DNA from 4 places in the Pseudoalteromonas sp. ABE4_541 genome. Region 1 is predicted to be linked to each of the others. Evidence: predicted binding sites of a transcription regulator. Region 1 holds the regulator's gene; each other region holds the start of a gene.

What was found. The regulator MetJ, encoded in region 1, represses methionine synthesis genes. The targets are predictions, from matches to a motif close to TAGACGTCTAGACGTCTA.
Region 2: ACW689_RS03830 (methylenetetrahydrofolate reductase) is a predicted target of MetJ. The motif match lies at 1,673-1,690, and genes of this name have one in related genera.
Region 3: ACW689_RS02370 (homoserine O-succinyltransferase) is a predicted target of MetJ. The motif match lies at 3,521-3,538, and genes of this name have one in related genera.
Region 4: metK (methionine adenosyltransferase) is a predicted target of MetJ. The motif match lies at 1,851-1,868, and genes of this name have one in related genera.

The regions. Positions count from the first base shown of each region.
Region 1 covers NZ_JBSVEM010000008.1:98,089-103,576, forward strand. Annotated here, with positions in the region: gene ACW689_RS09945 (MFS transporter) at 1-325, opposite strand, end outside; gene ACW689_RS09950 (ATP-grasp domain-containing protein) at 318-1,544, opposite strand; gene ACW689_RS09955 (ATP-grasp domain-containing protein) at 1,596-2,753, opposite strand; gene metJ (met regulon transcriptional regulator MetJ) at 3,261-3,581, opposite strand; gene metB (cystathionine gamma-synthase) at 3,869-5,092, shown strand; gene metL (bifunctional aspartate kinase/homoserine dehydrogenase II) at 5,097-5,488, shown strand, end outside.
Region 2 covers NZ_JBSVEM010000002.1:265,920-271,407, reverse strand. Annotated here, with positions in the region: gene ACW689_RS03835 (DEAD/DEAH box helicase) at 1-605, shown strand, start outside; gene ACW689_RS03830 (methylenetetrahydrofolate reductase) at 671-1,627, opposite strand; gene ACW689_RS03825 (M16 family metallopeptidase) at 1,900-4,776, shown strand; gene cysE (serine O-acetyltransferase) at 4,965-5,488, shown strand, end outside.
Region 3 covers NZ_JBSVEM010000001.1:494,086-499,573, forward strand. Annotated here, with positions in the region: gene ACW689_RS02340 (segregation and condensation protein A) at 1-159, shown strand, start outside; gene scpB (SMC-Scp complex subunit ScpB) at 209-796, shown strand; gene rluB (23S rRNA pseudouridine(2605) synthase RluB) at 796-1,659, shown strand; gene ACW689_RS02355 (hypothetical protein) at 1,684-2,538, opposite strand; gene ACW689_RS02360 (tellurite resistance TerB family protein) at 2,698-3,093, shown strand; gene ACW689_RS02365 (cupin domain-containing protein) at 3,113-3,433, opposite strand; gene ACW689_RS02370 (homoserine O-succinyltransferase) at 3,601-4,548, shown strand; gene ACW689_RS02375 (homocysteine S-methyltransferase family protein) at 4,538-5,488, shown strand, end outside.
Region 4 covers NZ_JBSVEM010000012.1:80,582-86,069, reverse strand. Annotated here, with positions in the region: gene ACW689_RS13020 (AraC family transcriptional regulator) at 1-543, shown strand, start outside; gene metK (methionine adenosyltransferase) at 599-1,750, opposite strand; gene tkt (transketolase) at 2,209-4,200, shown strand; gene ACW689_RS13005 (methyl-accepting chemotaxis protein) at 4,267-5,488, opposite strand, start outside.

The sequences.
Region 1 (5,488 bases):
TGGGGTTGAGTAAATTAAAAGCGATAGAAGCGCTTAATACTAAATACAAGTTGACGCTCAAAAACCAAGAACAAATAAGACTCACAGCAAATAGCGATACGACTAAGAGCATACAAGTCTTTAATACCCTTTCAGCCCCAAAACGGTCGATTCTGTCACCGATATAAAATGGGATAATAAACGATGAAAATGCACTGACGATAAAGGTTAATCCGAAGGACCAAATTTGACCTGTGACTTCAAAAGTATATTTGGCGACACAAATTAACAATGCTGCACGCACTACATTAATAAAAAACTCTCCAGCTATAAGGTGTTTAGTCACGCGTATTGCCCTTATCGCTATATTGTATTTCTATCTGGCTTAAAACCTGTTCAAACTGATGCGCCAGTTGCTCCCTGTTCGAGCTGACCATGTAAACATAACCCAATCTATCTGCACTGTTGGTGAAAGCTTTTATATGATCCCCCACTTTTTTGTTTATTTGGATCTCAGCTTTAAATGGATTGTTTTTTACGCTTTCACTTAAGTTAATCGCGCTAATCTGGGTATCAAAACATTGTGGAATTAAGTATTGAATAGTGCAGTAATGATGATATTGAATGTCGGCCAACTCAGCCTCCAATTGCGCTGAGCAAACACCGGCTTGTTGCATCGTTGTTAGTTTGTATAGGTCAATGCCTGTTGACGCTTTAACCATATCTGGAATTTGATCGCCGCCCAAGCGGGTGTGCGTCTCTATTATTTTGGGGCCAAATTGAGAAAGTTTAATTTCAGTATGTGCTGGACCATTTTCAAGCCCAATGAGGTTAAGAAACCTAAAAATATACGCTTGTATATCGCTTTTTTCTTGTAGAGAAAGCTTCGCCGGAAATGAATGTGCCAGTTCAATATGGCTGTTAGGCTCTATGGTTTTTGCTGTCGCGCCCAAAAAATAATGTTTACCATCAATGCTAAAGGTTTCAACGCTATACTCGGGGCCGTCAAGATAAGACTCAACAATAGATGGAAAGATGAAGTCCTCAACGTTGGACAAGTCATCTTGAGTGTTCACTTTTTTTATTGCTAAGCTGCCCGCGCCATCAACTGGTTTTACTATCCAATCGCCGGCTGGGTGTGAAGCCAAGAACTGCTGTAAGGCACTTTTTCGTTCAACGACTTGGGCTGTTACTTTAAATTCGTCGTGTTGTTGCAGCGCCTCGCGCATTTTAAATTTATTTCTGGTCAAGCTAAGTAAGCGTTCATTCACAACAAAATCTAAGTGGAGCTTTTGACATAAGTGAATGGCTGCAAGCTGTAGTGCATCATGAAAGCAAAAAACAGCGTCTATAGGGTCTTTTTCGTGTATTGCATAAGCGATAGATACGATATTGTTATGTTCATCTGCATCACTGAGCAAGATGAGCCTTTGGCTTTTAGCTGTGATATCACTTGCCACTGAAAGTGATTTTTTGTTGATCCAAGTGACTCTATAATCACAGTCGTACAGATAGGTATGGCAGCTTCTAATACCGCCAATAATTAATGCGTGTTTTTTAGTCATTTTTTAATTCAACTTCCTAGTTGCTCAACGACATTACCAAGTTCTATGTATTTACGAATGCACAGTTAACTCATCACTTGCTTTTCTAAAAATGACAAAACCGTTTCGGTTATAATGTGCATTTTTCGGCTTACCTTCAGCGGGGGCTTTAAATCGATATTCAACTTGCTGAATGTCAATATCTTTTAGGCTAGTGAGATGTTTTAGATCTGAATCTGAATAGATAAACCGGATACTGATCATGTCTGGCTGAGATTGTGCTTTGAGTGAAAATGAAGTGCTGATATTGGCTCTTGAATCAATTAAAGCCGCTTCTAAACTAATACCATATTGATACTCCACAAGGTCGGCAATGCGGCCACCTGCCACTCTAGCTGCACACTCAATGACATAAAGCTCACCTTCAACGTACTTAAACTCTACATGAAGTACGCCATTATTAAATTGATAGGCTGACTTTATTTGGTGAATTAAGCTTGTGCATTTATCGGTTAACTCTGGGTTAGTTATGCCAACATCGTGACCTAATTCATCGAAGTGTGGCAAAGGGGAGAGGTGTTTTTTAGTTATGGAAAGGTGCTTTATTTGATTGTTTTTTATCGCAACTTCAGCACTGTACTCGTCACCTAGAATAGCTTGTTCCACTATTGCTTTACCTGCCAACGAAATGCCCTTTAAATCGCTTTCTTTGCGTTGTGTTATCGTGTGTGTTTGGCGTTTCAATTGTTCTAGATTATCACAAAGTGAAACATTAATACTGCCACAATCATCAACAGGTTTAACAACAACAGGAAAGGTAAAATTTTTACTATCTAATTCACTTGGATGACTAAATTCACCATAAAGAGCGGGTTGGGAAATATTGTTTTGTGCAAGCAGCTTTCTCATCTTTGCTTTGTTACGAAAGCATATTGAGCTATCAAGTGGGTTGTGCGGTAACTTTAATTTACTTGCTATATAGTCAGCCTCATACACCGACAGTTCACCACCAGGAATAACCGCATTGAAATGATATCCAGCTAACTTTTCTAGAGTTTCATCAATATTAGAGTCCAACAATAAGCACTCATCAAACAAGTATGCAAATTTTATCAAAGTGCTTTGTGGAGTGAGTAATAAGACAGATTTTTCACAATTAAGAGCTTTGACAGCTGCGCTAAACCGTTTAATAGCGTGTTCGCTCAGTGGCTCAACAATTAAAACTTGCACGTAAATTTTTCCTTAAATAACTTGCGTCCCAAACATTGCATTAATGTTTTTATAATGTGTACGCATTATGCATATTTGTTTCTTTAAGTAAAGTTTCTGTTTTTGTTTTTTTGGTACAAAATAACATTTATTTCCTACGTATCACTTTGCATATATTAAAGTGACTTTTTGATGTCAGTAATATTAAGTTGTTGTTTTAGTTAGAGGTGGTTAGAACGGCATGTACTATTAAGGTATCTTTTTCTGACACATGAATGCTACAGATGATAGGGGGACTATTGCAAGTGTTAAATTATATGTTACTGAGTTGCTCTAAAAGTGCACTTCAAGACCTAGTATGAGTATTGAGTCTGAATATGGAGTGACTTGCGCTTGAAAGTGCCTGCTAGCATATGTTTATGCGTTGTATTTTGAAGTGTTTGCATCATAAATATGCAAAATAAGCATATGATAGTTCGTGACTAGCTTGAGTTTGGCTCGAGTGAGTACTCGAGCCAGTAAGTCAGGCTACTCTTCGTTTATAACCGGTACTTCTAATCCCATTTCTTCCATTATCTTACGTACTTCTTCAGGTACTTTCTCTGGGTTATCCTTTCTTAAGTCTTCATCACTTGGCAGTGGTTGGCCTGTAAAGGCATGCAAAAAGGCTTCACATAATAGCTCGCTGTTTGTTGCATGACGAAGGTTGTTCACTTGTCGACGGGTGCGCTCATCAGTTAACACTTTCAGTACATTTAACGGGATAGAGACAGTAATTTTTTTTACTTGTTCAGATTTTTTACCGTGCTCCGCATATGGGTGAATATACTCACCGTTCCATTTAGCCATAATGTTATTGTTGCCTCAGAGTTTTAAATGCCAATAAGACTAAATTCGTAAGGCATCGACCAAGTGCTTGTCTATGCTTGAGATTGACACAGAATATTCATGGTAGATTATTCAAAAATGTAGTCTTATTAGCAATACGATTTAGTTAAGTGGCGAAATTTTATCGGTTTAAAAAAGATAGTCAAATACTAGTTAAATAGCCATTTAGCAGTATAAATGTTTTGACTTCTGTATTTTGATCGTCTAACCTTTTAGACGTCTAAACATCCAACTATCTAGGTGATGATATGAGTCAAAGTAATAAAGCAACCATCGCTGTGCGTCATGGCATCGAAGCTGACAAACATCATGGTGCTGTCGTGCCCCCTTTATATTTATCAACCACATATTCGTTTGCTGATTTTGATACGAAGCGTGATTATGACTATGGCCGTAGTGGTAATCCAAATCGTGATATTTTGGCGCAAACATTAGCGCAGTTAGAGGGCGGTGAGCGAGGCATTATTACAGCGACGGGCATGTCGGCAGTGCATTTAGTGACACAGCTTCTTAATCACGACGAGACTATTGTTATCCCCCATGATTGCTACGGTGGCAGTTATCGCTTGTTTACCTCATTAGAAAAAAGAGGCTTACTAAAAGTAAAAGTGTTAGATCTGACTCAGTCTAGTAGCTATGAGCAGATCCTTGCTATCAAACCTAAACTAGTATGGATTGAAACACCGAGTAATCCAATTTTACGTCTGACGGATATTGCTGCAGTGAGTAAAGTTGCGAAAGAAGCCGGGGCTTTGGTGGCAGCAGATAATACGTTCTTGTCACCGGCGTTGCAGAATCCAATTAAGCAGGGGGTGGATATCGTTGTTCACTCAACAACGAAATATATCAATGGTCACTCAGATGTCGTTGGTGGTGCTGTTATCGCCAAAACGGCACAGCTTGGTGAAGAGCTTGCGTGGTGGGCAAACAACATCGGTATTACTGGTGCACCATTTGATAGCTATTTAACTTTGCGAGGGCTACGTACACTCAATGTTCGATTAAAGCAACATCAAAAAAATGCGCTCAAGATCGCACAATACTTAGAACAATCGCCCTATGTCAGCCAAGTGTACTATCCTGGACTTGAGTCGCACCCACAGCATGAGCTAGCAAAGCAGCAACAGAGCGGCTTTGGTGGAATGGTTAGTTTTGATATCAAAGGTGGTTTGAAAGAATCTGCGGCATTTTTGACAAGCCTTAAACAGTTTTCTCTTGCTGAGTCTCTAGGTGGCGTTGAAAGTTTAATTTGTCATCCAGCTACGATGACACATGCAGGCATGGAGCCCCAAGCTCGTTTAGAAGCTGGGGTTGGTGATACGTTAATCCGCATTTCTGTCGGAATAGAGCAGGTCGAAGATCTAATCGACGATCTCGACCAGGCATTTAATAAAACGCAGCCAGGCGCTGTAAATGCCTCGGATGAAGGCAAATCGTTCAAGTTAACGCCGGCTCATACGGCTTTATGGTAATCAAATGGCAAAAGTAGTACATAAATTTGGCGGCTCTAGTCTGAGTTCTTCGGCGCGTTATCAAGCTGTTGCGCAAATCGTGTTAAGTCAATGCAAAGAAGGTGATTGTGTTGTTGTATCCGCTGCGGGTAAAACTACTAATACGCTCGTGAAACTTTGGGAGTGCTATCAACAAAAAGATAGCCAAGGCTTTAGTGATATATTGCTGCAACTTGAGAATCATCAAACTGAGTTGATCCGCGCTTTATTGAAAGGTGATGAGCAACGTGACCTGCTCGCATGTTTGCTAGAAGAGCTGCAAGTTATCACCGAAGCGGGTAAGCAAGGTACATTGCATGAAGCAAGTTTACTGGCACATGGCGAGCTATGGTCGGCGCGGATCTTAGCCAGTTATTT
Region 2 (5,488 bases), on a different contig from region 1:
AACAAAACAGTGCAGCACAAAAAATCGAACAAACTTTTTATGCAGTGGATGAAGACAGAAAACGTGAGTTAATGTCGCACTTGATTGGTAAAAACAATTGGCAGCAGGTTTTGATCTTTACTCGTACTAAGAATATGGCTGATAGCCTAGCCAAAGAGCTTAATAAAGACGGTTTAGCAACGCTTGCTATTCATGGAGATAAATCTCAAGGGGCAAGAGACAAGGCGCTGAGTCAATTCAAAGAGGGCAAAACCCGTGTACTTGTTGCGACCGATGTGGCTGCGCGTGGGATTGATATTGTTGATTTAGATTATGTGATTAACGCAGAGCTACCTTATGTTGCAGAAGACTATGTGCATCGTATTGGTCGCACTGGGCGTGCGGGCAAAACAGGGCATGCTATTTCACTGGTGAGTATTGATGAGCAGTGGTTGCTCGAAGAAATTGAGGTACTGCTAGATGAGCGCTTAACACCTCAATGGCTACCAGGCTATGAACCTGACTTAACGAAAGAGCCTAAAGATAACCGAAAGAATACCAACAAAGCACGTAAACAACGGGATAAAAAGCGTATTATGAATAAGCGCTCGTCACGTCGACGCTAGGTAACGCATCCAAAAGCAAAAAAGCACCAGCTGGTGCTTTTTTATGTTTCATCTAGCTCTTAGCTCTAAGCGATTTGTTTTTCTGCGAGGGTCAGTTCCATCGTTGCTTTAAGTAATCGATAAAGGTTGATGGATGCATCAATTTCTTCTTTACGATTGGTCAAGCTTTCGATATTTAAGCCAAGCGGTACATCCAACTGAGCACAATTTTTCAGGATTAAGTCAAGGTTTTCACGACACACTCGAATCGACTCGCTAAGCGAGTTTTGTGCATCGAGTATGCGCCATTTGGTTGCCTCTGGTACTGAGATCCCAAGCCACTCCATAAACTCGAGTGTTTTCTCACCACCGCAAGGTGTAAAGGTTAAAATAATACGTTTTGGCGCAATACCCTGCTGACGGCATGAACGTGCGTAGCTAGTAATAAGGTCAACGGTGGCTTGTGCATTGTAAACAGCTTGAGAGATAAAAAATTCGCAGCCTTGCGCGGTTTTATCAAGCAATCTTTCATGCTCGTTACGTTTATTGGCATGGCGCTCCGCGATGGTCACGCCACCTAGAAAAAACTCGTTCTGACGCGCCGATAGTGTTTGATAGGCGTCAGCTAAGCTCAGTTTTATATCTCCCGCTGAAGATGGACTTCCTACGAGCACTAGGTTTTTAAGGCCATATTCAAGTTTGGTTTGGTCAAGCCAGGTATTGAATTCAGCCGCTTCTCTTTGCGCAACGCTTTTATAGGTGATCACATCTAAATCTGACAGTTGTTTAATCAACTGACTATACTCGCATGGATCCACTGTATGCTTGAAAGGAAAAGGCCTAGGTACTTGAGTGCGGCTGCTTTCATCTTGAATGTCATAGATAACCACACCGTCATACTCAATTTCGTGTAAACGACCGAGTAGTTTATTCGCTATAGTCTCGAGCTTGGCTTTATCTGTACCAACCTTTGGTGGTGTGGTACCAATTAAATAGACCCCTTGCTTAGGGTCTAATATTTTCTCTTGTAGTGATAATGCCATGGTCCTCATTCCCAGCTCGGTATCAGTTCATAGGTATAATAATAGCAGCCATTTAGACGTCTAGATAGATCTTTTTATTGAAAGTTACTCAATAGCTATGAAATTTATTCAAGTTGAGAAAAGTAAAATGACATGTAGCGCTATATTTTTTTACATTATTTTTTACCCGCCTCATGGTTGTGAGGACGCAATTTATTGCATAATGGTAGTGATAAAAAGCGGCTCTTATTGGGTATCGCGATACATAACTAATATTATATTCAGGGAACACTATGAAATTTAAATTACTCGCAACGAGTCTTGCAGTAACCCTTGCACTAACTGGATGTGTCAGTAATAGCGCACAACATGCTGCATCGGCACAGTCCGTACAATCATCTCAAACAAATAACAAAGTATTTTCTCAAGATTATCTGCTTGAAGAGTTAGATAACGGCTTGCGCGTTATGGTGGTTAAAACTGACTATCCAGATGTGGTGTCGGTACAGATCCCAGTATCCGTTGGCTCAAGAAATGAAGTTGAAAAAGGTAAAACTGGCTTTGCTCACTTTTTTGAACATATGATGTTTAAGGGTTCTGAAAAATACCCGCAAGATGTTTATGCAGACATTTTGAAAAACTCAGGTGTAGATAACCGAGCATATACAACCAATGACTACACAAACTACTATTTGAGTTTCTCTAAACAACATCTAGATAAAGTATTAGAAATTGAAGCGGATATTTTTCAAAACCTCACTTATACCGAAGCGCAATTCCGTACTGAAGCATTGACCGTAAAAGGTGAGTACCTTAAAAATAATGCCAATCCAATTCGTCAATTACTGTCAACAGTAAGAGAAGCCGCGTTCGAAAAGCATACCTACAAGCACACCACGATGGGCTTTTTCGAAGACATAGAAGCGATGCCTGATCAAATGAGTTATGGTAAAACCTTCTTTGAGCGCTTCTATCATCCAGAGTACGTGTCATTGGTGATCGTTGGTGATGTTGAACCAAAAGAAACCATGAAAATGGTGAAGAAACATTGGGGCAATTGGAAAAAGGGCAACTATGTTGCAGATATCCCTCGAGAGCCTAAACAACAAGCGCCTAAATATGTGCACAAGCAATCAGAAGGTCTACCTGGTCATTGGTTGCTTGTTTCATATAAAGGGGCAGCGTGGCAGCCTACGCGTAAAGACCGCGCGGCACTGGATTTGATCTCAGACCTCTATTTTTCACCGAACTCAGCTCTATATCAAAAGCTCGTTGTCGACCAACAAATCGCAAGCCAAATGTTTACTTATAATCCTGAGACAAAAGACCCAGGTTTGTTACATGTGTTTGTAAAAGTCGAAAATGAGCAAGATTTAGCGGTTGTACGTGATGCGATCAATGAAACTTATGCTAAAGCGCGCACGGAGTTGGTCGATGCCGATAAGCTAGCAGCATTGAAATCAAATCGTAAGTACTCGTTTATCAATGATCTAGATTCTTCACAAGCAATTGCCTCTACGTTGGCCCAATACATGCACTTTGAACGTGATCCTGAGGTGATCAATCAATTGTATGCAACTGCTGATGCCGTGACTGCTGAAGATATCCGTGATATTGCTAATAAGTATTTTGTTGATGAAAGTCGCACTACTGTGACCATGTCGGCACTTGAGTCTATATCAGGTTTTGACAAAGAGGTGTCATTGACGAAACTGGTTGAAAAGGCAAATAAACCAGTAGCGCGTCACTTTAAGGTGTTGGATAAAACCAATAACTCGCCGCTGATTGATGTTAATTTACTCTTCTATACAGGGGCTGCAGCTGATCCTGTAGGTAAAAAAGGACTTGCAGCGATGACGGCTGCGATGATCGCAAATGGCGGTTCACAAAACAAAACTTACAAAGAAATTCAAAAAGAACTCTATCCGATCTCAGGGACTTTTAATTATCAAATTGACAAAGAGATGCTGTCTTTACGTGGCCGTGTGCATAAAGATAATGCGCAGCAATGGTATAGTTTGATCAGTGAACAACTGTTGGAGCCTGGATTTAGAGAAGATGACTTCAAGCGTTTGAAAAAAGAAATGCTGGATGCGATTAAATCGAGCTTAAAGTCTTCAAATGATGAAGAGTTAGGTAAAGAAATGCTTTATCACAAGCTGTATCAAGGGCACCCATATGAAAGCTACAACCTAGGTGACTTGTCAGATCTTGAATCATTAACGTTGGATGACGTTAAAGCGTTTTATAAGCAGCAGTTCACACAAGCGAAACTTAATGTGGGTATCACTGGGGCCATGCCAAAAGCGGTTAAAGCTCAGCTATTTGCAGATTTAAGCGCTTTACCAAAAGGTGAAGAATCTCGTCTGACTATTCCTGATGCGCCAGTACTTAAAGGCCATCATGCGACTATCGTAGAGAAAAGCGCAAAATCTACCGCCGTTTCTTTCGGCTTCCCAATTGATACGATTCGCAGTAGCAAAGACTGGACTGCCCTGTGGCTTGTTCGTTCTTACTTTGGTGAGCACAGAAATTCTAATAGTTATCTTTACCAACGCATCCGTGAAAAGCGTGGTATGAACTATGGTGATTATGCGTATATTGAATACTTCCCACGCGGTATGTTCCAAACCCAGCCAGATGCTAATTTGGGTCGTTCTGAGCAAATTTTCCAAGTGTGGTTACGCCCATTACGTTCAAATAACGATGCGCATTTCGCTACACGTGTTGCGTTATATGAACTCGATAAGTTAATTTCACAAGGGATGAGTGAGCAAGATTTTACAGCTACTCGCAACTTCTTAACTAACTATGTTGCTCAGTTAGTTGCAAGCCAAGACCGACAGCTTGGTTATGCAATGGACAGTCAGTTCTACAACATTGATAATTTTGCAGACTACGTACGTACACAGTTGGCAAGTTTAAGTGTTGAGGACGTAAATCGTGTGATCCGTGAAAACCTACAAACAGATAATATTCAATATGTATTTGTAACGGGCGATGGTAAAGACATGAAACAACGTCTAGCCGATGAGAAAGCATCGCCATTGAAGTACAACTCTGAAAAACCAGAGCAGCTACTCAATGAAGATAAACAAATCGCAACTTATAAACTCAATATTCCGAAGAAAAACATTGAAGTACTTGATGTAAAATCGGTATTTGAATAGTTAAAATTTACCTTGTAAATAAAGCCGCGCACTGCGCGGCTTTTTCTTAGTAGCCCCAATTATGTCTCTTAATTGCGCTGTAAATAGCGCTTTGTTATAACTAATTACAATATTGTTTTTTTTTCAGGTAACACTGAAGAAGTTTTCTGGTTAGAATCCAAGGTGTTTATATGAATCAAGGATCAACTATGCGTCATGAGATATGGCAACAACTTCGTACAGAAGCCAAAGAGTTAGTGAGCCGCGAGCCTTTGTTAGCCAGCCACGTTTATTCAAGTGTGCTTAATCATGAGTGCTTAGGTTCTGCGTTGAGTTTTATCGTTGCAAATAAGCTTGCAGACGCTGTTGTATCAGCATTTACGATTCGTGAATTGTTCGATCAAGCTTTTGTTGATTGTGATCATATGCTGACCCATGTTGCACATGACATTAAAGCGGTAAAAGACCGAGATCCTGCAGCAGATAGTTATCTGACCGTTATTCTTAACTTGAAAGGTTTCCATGCCATTCAAGCACACCGCTTAGCGCATTGTTTATGGCGTCAAAATCGCAAAGAGCTTGCACGTTTCATCCAAAGCCGGACTTCGGAAGTATTTGGCGTGGATATTCACCCTGCATGTAAAGTGGGTCACGGCATCATGTTTGACCATGCCACTGGCATTGTAATTGGTGAAACAGCAGTGATTGAAGACAACGTTTCGATTTTACAATC
Region 3 (5,488 bases), on a different contig from region 1:
CCTTGTGAATTTAGCGCGTTGTTTACACTCAAAGAAGGGCGAAGCGGCGTGGTTGTTACCTTTATTGCAATGCTTGAACTGGTAAAAGAACAACTTATAACTTGTCTGCAGGTACAGCCGAACAGCCAAATTTATTTGAGTTTACAGCTACAAGAGTGAGTTAACCTCTGTCATAATAGAGGTTTGGGTGTAAACAAGTGGTAGATGTATGACAACGCGTCGGATTAGTGATGAACAACTTGTTGAACTAATTGAAGCAGCTATTTTTGTTGCTGATAAGCCGTTGTCAAAAAAGCGCTTAAAAGAAACAGTACTGAGTGATATCAGTATTTCGAATGTTCGAATAGACAAAGCCATTAACAGCATTAGTGAACATTACCAAACGAGAGGCATTCGTTTAGTTGAAGTGGCGACTGGGTTTCGTTTTCAAGCTTGCTCAAGCCTTAGTCCTTGGTTGAGTGCTTTATGGCAGGAAAAAGCGCCAAAATATTCACGAGCGACCTTAGAAACGCTGGCGTTGATCGCTTATCGTCAGCCGATCACCCGTGGTGAAATAGAACAAGTCCGTGGAGTTACGGTAAGCTCTAACATAATCAAAAGCTTACAAGAACGTGAATGGATTAAAGTGGTAGGTCATAAAGAGGTGCCTGGTAAACCTGCATTGTACGCCACAACCAAACAATTTTTAGATTATTTTTCTTTATCTGGTCTGAACATGTTACCTAAACTGCCTGAGCAGCATCATGTGAAAATAGATCAGATGTTGAACGATCCTTCTGTGAGAGAACCATCTTAATGAGTGAAAAGTTACAAAAAGTATTGGCCCGAGCTGGTGTGGGTTCACGCCGCGAAATGGAAAAATACATAGAATCAAACCGTGTGAGCGTAGACGGTAAAGTGGCCAAACTGGGCGACCGCGTAGAAGAAAATGCGGTGATCCGAGTAGACGGACATGTAGTTAAAATTGAGCAAAAAGAAGACAGAGTTTGCCGTGTGATTATGTATCACAAACCTGAAGGTGAGCTGTGCACTCGTAAAGATCCTGAAGGCCGCAGAACGGTGTTTGACCGTTTACCTCGTTTGGATGGTGATCGTTGGATTGCGATAGGCCGACTAGATATTAACACTTCTGGTTTATTGTTGTTTACCAATGATGGTGAGTTAGCAAATCGTTTAATGCACCCCAAGTATGAAGTCGAGCGTGAGTACTCTGCGCGTGTGTTTGGTGAAGTAACCAACGAAACGTTACGTAACTTAACCAAAGGTGTTGAGCTAGACGACGGTCCTGCTAAATTCCTCAAGATTAAGCCTCTTGGTGGAGAGGGGATCAACAAGTGGTTTAATGTGACTTTAACAGAAGGCCGTAACCGTGAGGTACGCCGTTTATGGCAATCACAAGATGTTGAAGTTTCACGCCTTATTCGTATTCGATATGGCAAGCTGGAGTTAAACAAGCGCCTACCACAGGGCGGTTGGGAAGAACTAGCATTAGAAGAAGTTAACTATCTACGTAAGTCAGTTCAACTACGCAATGAAACAGAAACTAAACTGTCAGTTATGCCTGAAAAGCGCAAAGATAAGCGTAAGAGGGTAAATCAAATCCGCAAAGCGGTGAAGAAGCATAATCAAAGAATGCAAAAGCCAAAGAAACGTGGGTAGTTAAGGTTTGTCAGTAAAGCCAGCTTATTGCTGGCTTTTTAGTTCTCGCCAGTCGTTAATGACATCATTAAAAAAACCACATTGTTGGTATGAGCGCCTTATAAACCCTTCTTCTCTGAGCCTTTTTAATCCTGTCTGAAGCGCTTCAAAAACGGTTTTTCCCATAGGATGTGCACGAGACACAGCAAAATGGCGACTGTCTTGTAGAGCAACCTTAATGCCGTCAATCGCTGCTATTCGGTAGCCCTCGCCACTGTATTCGAAGGGTTGCGTGTTGTTGAATGAAACGAGCATGCCATCAACCCAACCACGGCTGACCATTTTAGCCATGATCACCCAGTCCGATTCATCAATTAAGTTTTTAGGCTTGAGAGAATTCAGAGTTTGCCAATCTGTATGCCATGCTTTACTAGAAATCATGGACAATTGAGATAAGTCTCGATTAATTTTGGCTTTAAGGACTTCCATATTTTCTGGTTTAGTATAAATGCCAGCATAGTATTCGCCTTTTCGAATAATCGGAGCGGAAATATAGAGTTTGTCACGATATTGATTGGCTTGATCTAGCCATATTGTATCAAAGCTGACTAACAACAAACCATCAACCAACAATTTGATATTTCTTGCATCATAATTGCCAACGTCAAATTCAAATTTTAATGATAAACCGCCGAGCGTTAGCGCCTTTTGTAAAATAACATACTCTACAATATCTCTTTGGCAAAGTGGGTGTTTGAAGTTATCGATGGTATGAACGGTTTGTCCTTTGAGTATAGTTTGCGCGTAGTCGTAAATATCTTTTTCTATCGTGACGGTGATCCGCTCCGTAGCGATGGCATTGAATTGTATTGCAAAAAATAGGCTGATAAGAGGGCGCATAACGGCCTTTGATCATATGAGTAACTTCACTTATTGTAGTGTATGCGAGCATGATGAGAGTTTTTAATGTGACTTTTTCATAGTTGTCTAATATTGTATTGATGTTCGGTGGTCATGAAGTGACATGTACATCGATTGTTAACTTCAAGGAGAAACGGAATGATGAAATTTGAACAACTACTTAACCACTTTGATAGTGGCATTTGTGTAGAGCAGTTGCAAAAAGAGTCACTTTTAGATTTAGCATTATTATTTGTGGCAGTTGATGGTCGTATTTGTGACGCTGAATTAGCGGTTGTGAAGCAATGGGCAAGCAAGATTAATTGGAACTCTGCTGTAAGCCTTGAAAATTATATTGCTGATATGTCAGGAAAATGTGTTCATGCAGTGCAAACGTCAGATGTTGAAGCATTTATTCAACACCGCATGAAATACATCGTTGACAAGCCAATGAGAGAGTTAGCACTTAAGCTGGCGCAAAAAGTGGCGGCTGCCGATGGCACAATTGATAGCAAAGAACAATCGGCCATGGACTTTCTAGAAGAGCAGGTTTAGCGGCTGAGTGTAAATTTACTCAGTCTTTGTAAAATACCGCAAGCCAAAGTGTCGTTTCGTTGGCTGCGGTTCGACTTACTCTATGCTTGGTATGTGCCGGGATATTAATATAATCACCTCGCTTAAGAGTGTGTTTTACGCCACCTTCAAATTCGATAGTGCCTTCGCCTTCTAGTACCGTTACCCATTCATGTTCAGTTTGGTTATACCAAAATGAGTCAGGCGATCTTTGTCCGTACGATGTGATACGTTCAATACGAATATGCTTATTTTTTATAATGTCTTCGAAATGCTCTACCGATTTATCAGTGGGTAAGTTAGAAAATAGGTTTTGTGTCATAACAAGTTGACCTTTTGAACTGCAGAATTAACTTCTTAGCATGTTATTGTTCAAAATCATAGTTTGAAGTCTCCATTGTTCTTATTTTGGACGTCTAAACATCTAGAGGTTGATATTTTTCGGATTATCTTCATAATGACAGCATAGTGATAGTTTGAGGGTGAATGATGCCAATAACAGTAAAAGATGAATTGCCTGCCATTGTGCGTTTACGTCAAGAAAACGTGTTTGTGATGCCACAAAGCCGTGCAAAAACACAAGAAATCAGACCGATGCGCTTGGCCATATTGAACTTAATGCCAAACAAAGTAGAAACCGAAGTTCAGTTTATTCGTCTTTTGGCAAACTCACCTTTGCAAGTCAATGTTGATTTATTACGCTTAGATACACACCGCAGTTCAGAAAACTCGGAGCAACATCTTGACATGTTTTATCGTTATTTTTCTGATGTGAAAGATCAAAACTATGATGCGCTGATCGTCACAGGCGCGCCGTTAGCACATTTAGAATATGACGATGTTGTTTATTGGCAAGAACTCAAAACCTTTTTTGATTGGGCTGAACATCATGTCACTTCTACGCTGTTCTCTTGTTGGGCGGCGCACGCTGCGTTATTTCATCACTATGGGATTAAGCGCGACCTTCGCAGTGAAAAGCTATGTGGTGTATTTAGGCATCAATGTTACTTTGAGCATGGCGCATTGACCCGTGGCTTTGACGATGAATTCTTAGTGCCACACTCTCGTTATGGTCACGTTGATCCAAGTAAGATAGCGAATGAGAAAGAGCTGGTGGTATTAGCGGGTTCACAAACTGTAGGCGCGTATCTGATTAAAAACTTATCGGGTAGTCAAGTTTATATTACTGGACATCCTGAGTATGATGCAGACACGTTATTGAAAGAATACCAACGAGACTTGCAAAGTAGCCCGGATGCCCCGAAACCTGCGCACTATTTCCCAAATGACGATGCCTCGAATAAGCCATCAAAGACATGGCAAAGTCATGCCTTTTTGTTATTCTCGAATTGGTTAAACTATTACGTTTATCAAACCACGCCTTATGATATTAACCTCGTTAGCCAAGATGTAAGGACTAACAACTATGCTGAATAAACGCGCAGCCTTAACAGAGGCACTTAAACAACGCATTTTAATTTTGGATGGTGCCATGGGCACGATGATCCAAAAGCACAAGCTGGAAGAAGAAGATTATCGCGGTGAGCGATTTAAAGATTGGCATGTGTTGATCAAAGGTAACAATGACTTGCTCAGTATTACTAAGCCTGAGGTGATAGCGCAAATTCATCGAGAGTTTTTAGATGCGGGGGCGGATATTATTGAAACAAATACCTTTAATGCCACGACCATTTCGATGGAAGACTATGACATGGCCAGTGTAAGTAAAGAAATCAACTTAGCTTCTGCACGGCTTGCGCGTAAGTTGTGTGATGAATACACAGCGAATGATTCGGCTAAACCGCGTTATGTCGCAGGTGTATTAGGTCCAACATCAAAAACCTGCTCAATCTCTCCTGATGTGAACGATCCAGGTTATAGAAACATTACTTTTGATCAGCTTGTAGAGGCCTATGTTGAGTCGACGCTCGCCTTGATTGAGGGCGGTGTGGATTTAATTCTGATTGAAACCATATTTGATACGCTCAATGCCAAAGCAGCGTCTTTTGCAGTTGAAGAAGCATTCGAGCAAGCCGGTGTGACCTTACCTGTGATGATTTCAGGCACGATTACCGATGCATCTGGACGTACTTTGTCTGGTCAAACAACAGAAGCATTTTATAATTCAATTCGCCACATTAAGCCGCTTTCAATTGGGTTAAATTGCGCATTGGGTCCTGATTTATTACGCCAATATGTCGTCGAATTATCAAGAGTATGTGAAACATTTACCTCAGTACACCCAAATGCAGGTTTACCTAATGAATTTGGAGAGTATGACTTGGAAGCGCCAGAAATGGCCAAAGAAATCGTTGATTGGGGTAAAGAAGGCTTGATCAATATCGTTGGTGGCTGCTGTGGCACAACCCCAGAGCAT
Region 4 (5,488 bases), on a different contig from region 1:
GTTAAAGCAAACAAAGTGTTTTTTAAAAATAAATTCAGCTATGAACAACAACAACGCCTAACGAGTTGGTTTGGCTGTACTGTGGTTGTTAGCGCCACTGAAAATCGCATAACTTTTGATAAAGCACTGTTATCACTCCCTATTTTAACATCTAACGAATTAGTTGCGGCCAGTGTTCATACTGCATTGAGTGAGTTGCAACATGCCTATGATTATGAGCATCATTGGATGAGACATTTACAAAGCACACTGCATAGTTGCGATTTGCACAAAATGTCATTAGCGTCATTAGCGCAGGCGCTTGCTATGTCGACGAGAACACTACAAAGGCATTTAAAATTACATGAGTTATGTTTTTCCGACTTGTTAGAGCAAGAAAGGAAGCGGCGATTTGCTCAGTTTTGTACTGTGATGAGCAAGCAAGGACTAAGTGATTTACTCGGTTACACGGAGCAAGCGTCGTTAAACCGTGCGGTAAAGCGCTGGTATGGCATGTCACCAAGTGCTTATGTGAAACAATTACATCGTGATAATCGGCGTTAAAATGCAGCCATTAAAAAAGGTGCCCATGGCACCTTTTTTAATGAAGTATTGATGATTACAGACCCGCTGATGCTTTAAGTGCTTCTGCTTTATCTGTTTTTTCCCAAGGGAATTCATCACGACCAAAGTGACCGTATGCAGCTGTAGGCTGATAGATAGGACGCTCTAGGTCAAGCATCGTTAGGATGCCGTATGGACGTAGGTCGAAGTGTTCACGAATGATCTCGATTAAACGTGACTCTTCAAGTTTACCAGTGCCAAATGTTTCAACACTAATTGACGTTGGCTCTGCAACACCAATTGCGTAAGATACTTGGATCTCACACTTGTCAGCAAGACCAGCCGCAACAATGTTTTTAGCAACATAACGTGCAGCATACGCAGCTGAACGGTCAACTTTAGATGGATCTTTACCAGAGAATGCTCCACCACCGTGACGCGCCATACCGCCGTATGTATCAACGATGATCTTACGACCTGTTAGACCACAGTCACCCATAGGGCCACCGATAACGAAACGGCCCGTTGGGTTGATAAAGAACTTGGTTGCTTCAGTGATAAGCTCTGCAGGTAGAGTTGGCTTGATGATAGTTTCCATCACTGCTTCTACTAAATCGTTTTGTGAAATAGTGTCACAGTGTTGAGTTGAAAGAACAACGGCATCGATACCAACTGCTTTACCATTTTCGTAGGCAAACGTTACTTGAGATTTTGCATCTGGACGCAACCAAGCTAGCTCACCGCTTTTACGAACTTGTGCTTGACGCTGAACTAAACGATGTGAATAAGTAATTGGTGCAGGCATTAGTACGTCAGTTTCGTTACAAGCGTAACCAAACATTAGACCTTGGTCACCAGCACCTTGATCTTCAGGGCGTGAACGGTCAACACCTTGGTTGATGTCTGGAGACTGTTTACCGATGGTATTTAAAATGGCACATGAATCAGCATCAAAACCCATATCTGAGTGCGTATAACCAATTTCACGAACAGTTTTACGTGTTAACTCTTCGATATCAACCCATGCGCTAGTGGTTACTTCACCACCAACCATAACCATACCGGTTTTTACGTAGGTTTCACATGCTACACGTGCTTTTGGATCTTGTTCTAAAATTGCATCAAGAACTGCATCAGAGATCTGATCAGCAATTTTATCCGGATGACCTTCAGAAACAGACTCAGAAGTAAATAAATGTTTTGCCATTGTATTTATGCTCACAAATACCGCGCTTCACAAACATCTGGACAGCGCTAAAAAAAATAGGCGGGTATTTTAACCAAATCTACCTCGCATGCATAGTTTTTTTACACCTAGACGTCTAAATAACCTCAGCTACACATAAGCGAATTTGCGCAATGAAGCTATTTCGCTCACTCTCTTCGTTATTTTCACTTGTAATAGCGCACTATTACTTCGCGAAAACGCCTTGATGTTGAGCAAAATATCGTCATTGGATATAGAAGAGGGTGTAACATCTCTATTCTGAGTTATCAAAACTCTTATCCGCAGATGAGGTTAAATAAGGTTATTTTCTCGGCGTTGGAATAAAAACAATAAGCTTAGACCTTTTTCTAGGAATTATCATTGCAGTGTGGACCAAAAATAAGTCAGAATGGGGCCCTAAAAACCCGCGCACAGACAAATAAAAGGTAGGAGAACTCATGCCCTCTCGCAAAGAGCTAGCAAATGCAATTCGCGTCCTGTCAATGGATGCAGTTCAAAAGGCCAAATCAGGCCACCCTGGAGCCCCAATGGGAATGGCGGATATTGCAGAAGTGCTTTGGCGCGATTATCTAAAGCATAATCCAAGTAACCCACTATGGGCTGACCGTGACAGATTTGTGTTGTCAAATGGTCACGGCTCAATGCTTATCTATTCACTTTTACACCTTAGTGGTTACGATCTCTCTATTGACGATTTAAAGAACTTTCGTCAAATGCATTCCAAAACACCTGGTCACCCTGAATATGGTTATGCGCCAGGCGTTGAAACAACGACAGGCCCTTTAGGTCAAGGTATTACCAACGCGGTTGGTATGGCGATTGCTGAAAAAGCGTTAGCTGCACAATTTAACCGTGATGAGCACAATATTGTTGATCACTATACTTATGCATTTTTAGGTGATGGCTGCTTGATGGAAGGTATTTCTCATGAAGCTTGTTCACTTGCAGGTACACTAGGTCTGGGCAAACTGATCGCATTTTGGGATGACAACGGCATTTCTATTGACGGTGAAGTAGAAGGTTGGTTCAGTGATGATACACCTAAACGTTTCGAAGCTTACGGCTGGCATGTAATTGCTGGTGTTGATGGCCATGATAGCGATGCGATTAAAGCAGCTATTGACGCTGCGCGAGCTGAATCTGATAAACCGACGTTGATTTGTTGTAAAACAGTGATTGGTTATGGTTCCCCAAATAAGTCTGGTAGCCATGATTGTCACGGTGCACCACTAGGTGACGAAGAAATCCAAGCTGCAAGAGAGTTCTTAGGTTGGGAACATGGTGCTTTTGAGATCCCAGAAAACGTTTATGCTAAATGGAATGCGACAGCGCAAGGCCAACAACAGCAAAGCGAATGGCAAATTAAATTTGCGCAATACCAAGTAGAACACCCTGAACTTGCCGCAGAGTTTGAACGTCGTATGGCGGGTGATTTACCAGTAAACTGGTCTGAGCAAACAGAAGCTTATATTGCACAGCTTCAAGCAAACCCAGCCAACCCTGCAACACGTAAAGCATCACAAAATGCATTGAATGCATACGGTCCATTATTACCAGAGTTTATGGGTGGTTCAGCAGACTTGGCTGGCTCTAACTTAACTCTATGGGATGGTTCGAAAGGTCTTAGCGCTGAAGATGCGTCTGGTAACTACATTTTCTATGGTGTGCGTGAGTTTGGTATGTCAGCCATCATGAACGGTATTGCCCTACACAAAGGGTTTGTGCCTTACGGTGCAACATTCTTAATGTTTATGGAATACGCACGCAATGCGGTACGTATGGCTGCATTAATGAAGCAACCGAGCATTTTTGTCTATACCCATGATTCAATTGGTCTGGGTGAAGATGGTCCAACCCACCAACCAGTTGAACAGATCGCAAGCATGCGTTTAACCCCTAACTTAGTTAACTGGCGCCCTTGTGATCAGGTTGAATCTGCAGTTGCTTGGCAACAAGCAATTGAGCGTAAAGATGGCCCAACATCATTGATCTTCACGCGTCAGGGCTTAGAGCAGCAATCACGAGATGCTGAGCAAGTTCAAGCGATCAAAAAAGGTGGTTATGTATTAAGTTGTGATGGAAACCCGGAAGTTATCTTAATTGCGACCGGTTCAGAAGTTCAACTTGCAGTAGAGGCAGCTCAAGAGTTACGTAATGCAGGCAAGAAAGTGCGTGTAGTCTCTATGCCATCAACAGATGTGTTTGATGCACAATCAGCTGAGTACAAAGAAAGTGTGCTTCCAGCAGCGGTTACTCGTCGTGTTGCTGTTGAAGCAGGCATTGAAGACTATTGGTACAAATATGTTGGTTTAAATGGTGCGGTAGTTGGTATGAGCACCTTCGGTGAGTCGGCACCAGCTGGTGAGTTATTTGCTCATTTTGGCTTTACAGTCGAAAATGTTGTAGCTAAAGCAAACGCTTTATTCTAAATAGCATGACATAAAAAACCCGCTTTTGCGGGTTTTTTTATACCTTAAAAGTGCGATTTGTTTTCATCACACCTTAAACTGTTCCACCGACTGGCGTAACTCTTCAGCAAGTTTCGCAACTTCGCTACTAGAGATAGACGTTTGGTTAGCGCCTTCGGCTGTTTGTTCTGCAATCGACACAATTGACTCTAAACGTTCACTGATCTCTTGTGCTACTTGCTGCTGCTCATTTGCTGCATTAGAGATCTCTTCACTTACGTCGTGTGCTTGAGACACGGCTTGGGTAATGCTATTGAGGGCTTCGTTGGCCAAATCACTTTGCTCAACGCAAGATTCAGCTTGTTGTTTACCCTTAGACATGGCTCTAACGGCTTCTTCTGCACCGGCTTGCAAGGACTCGATCATTGATTGGATCTCTTGGGTCGATTCTTGCGTTTTGCTGGCAAGAGAACGTACTTCATCAGCTACGACGGCAAAGCCGCGCCCCTGTTCACCTGCGCGAGCCGCTTCAATCGCCGCATTTAACGCCAATAAGTTGGTTTGTTCGGCGATGCCTCTGATCACATCTAAGATACCACCAATCGAAGCACTATCTTGATGAAGTTTATTGATAACGCCAGACGCCTCATCTACCTCACGAGCAAGTTGTTCAATGGTGTGCTTATTGTCGTGCGAAATACCTTTAACACGCTCTGCTTCCTTATCAGCGTTTTTAATTTCCAACAATGCTTGGTGGGCGCTATTACTTACACCGTGTGCAGTACTGCTCATTTGCGTTGTTGCAGTTGCCGCTTGTTCAACTTGTGCTTGTTGATCGCGTATAGCTTGGCTTGACTCACTGGTAATAGTTGAGGTTTCTTCTGACGCTGCGGCCAGCTGTGTAGAACGCGAAACGATGCCGGTTATCAACTCACGAAGACTACTTATCAGCGTGTTACAGCTGCGTGACAGCTCACCAAATTCGTCTTGTGCAGAATCATCTAGTTTCTGCGTCATATCGCCACCGGCAACGATGGTCAGCACACGGTTTACTTCCGCTAGTGGCTTAGTAATCAGGTTGACAGTGATGTAAGCAACACCAATGGCGATTAGAGTGGCGATGATCATACCAGCCCAAGTCCAGATATTGGCTTTACTTACGTCTGTTTGTACTTCTTGTTGTAGGTCAAATGCGACTCTGCTGGCTTCATCTAACAATTCGTCTAGTTGCTTTAAGGCCGCGGTTGTAGCACGTTCCGCATCTTGTAGCTCTTTGCGCGTCATTTCTGTTGCATCAATAGAACGTTTT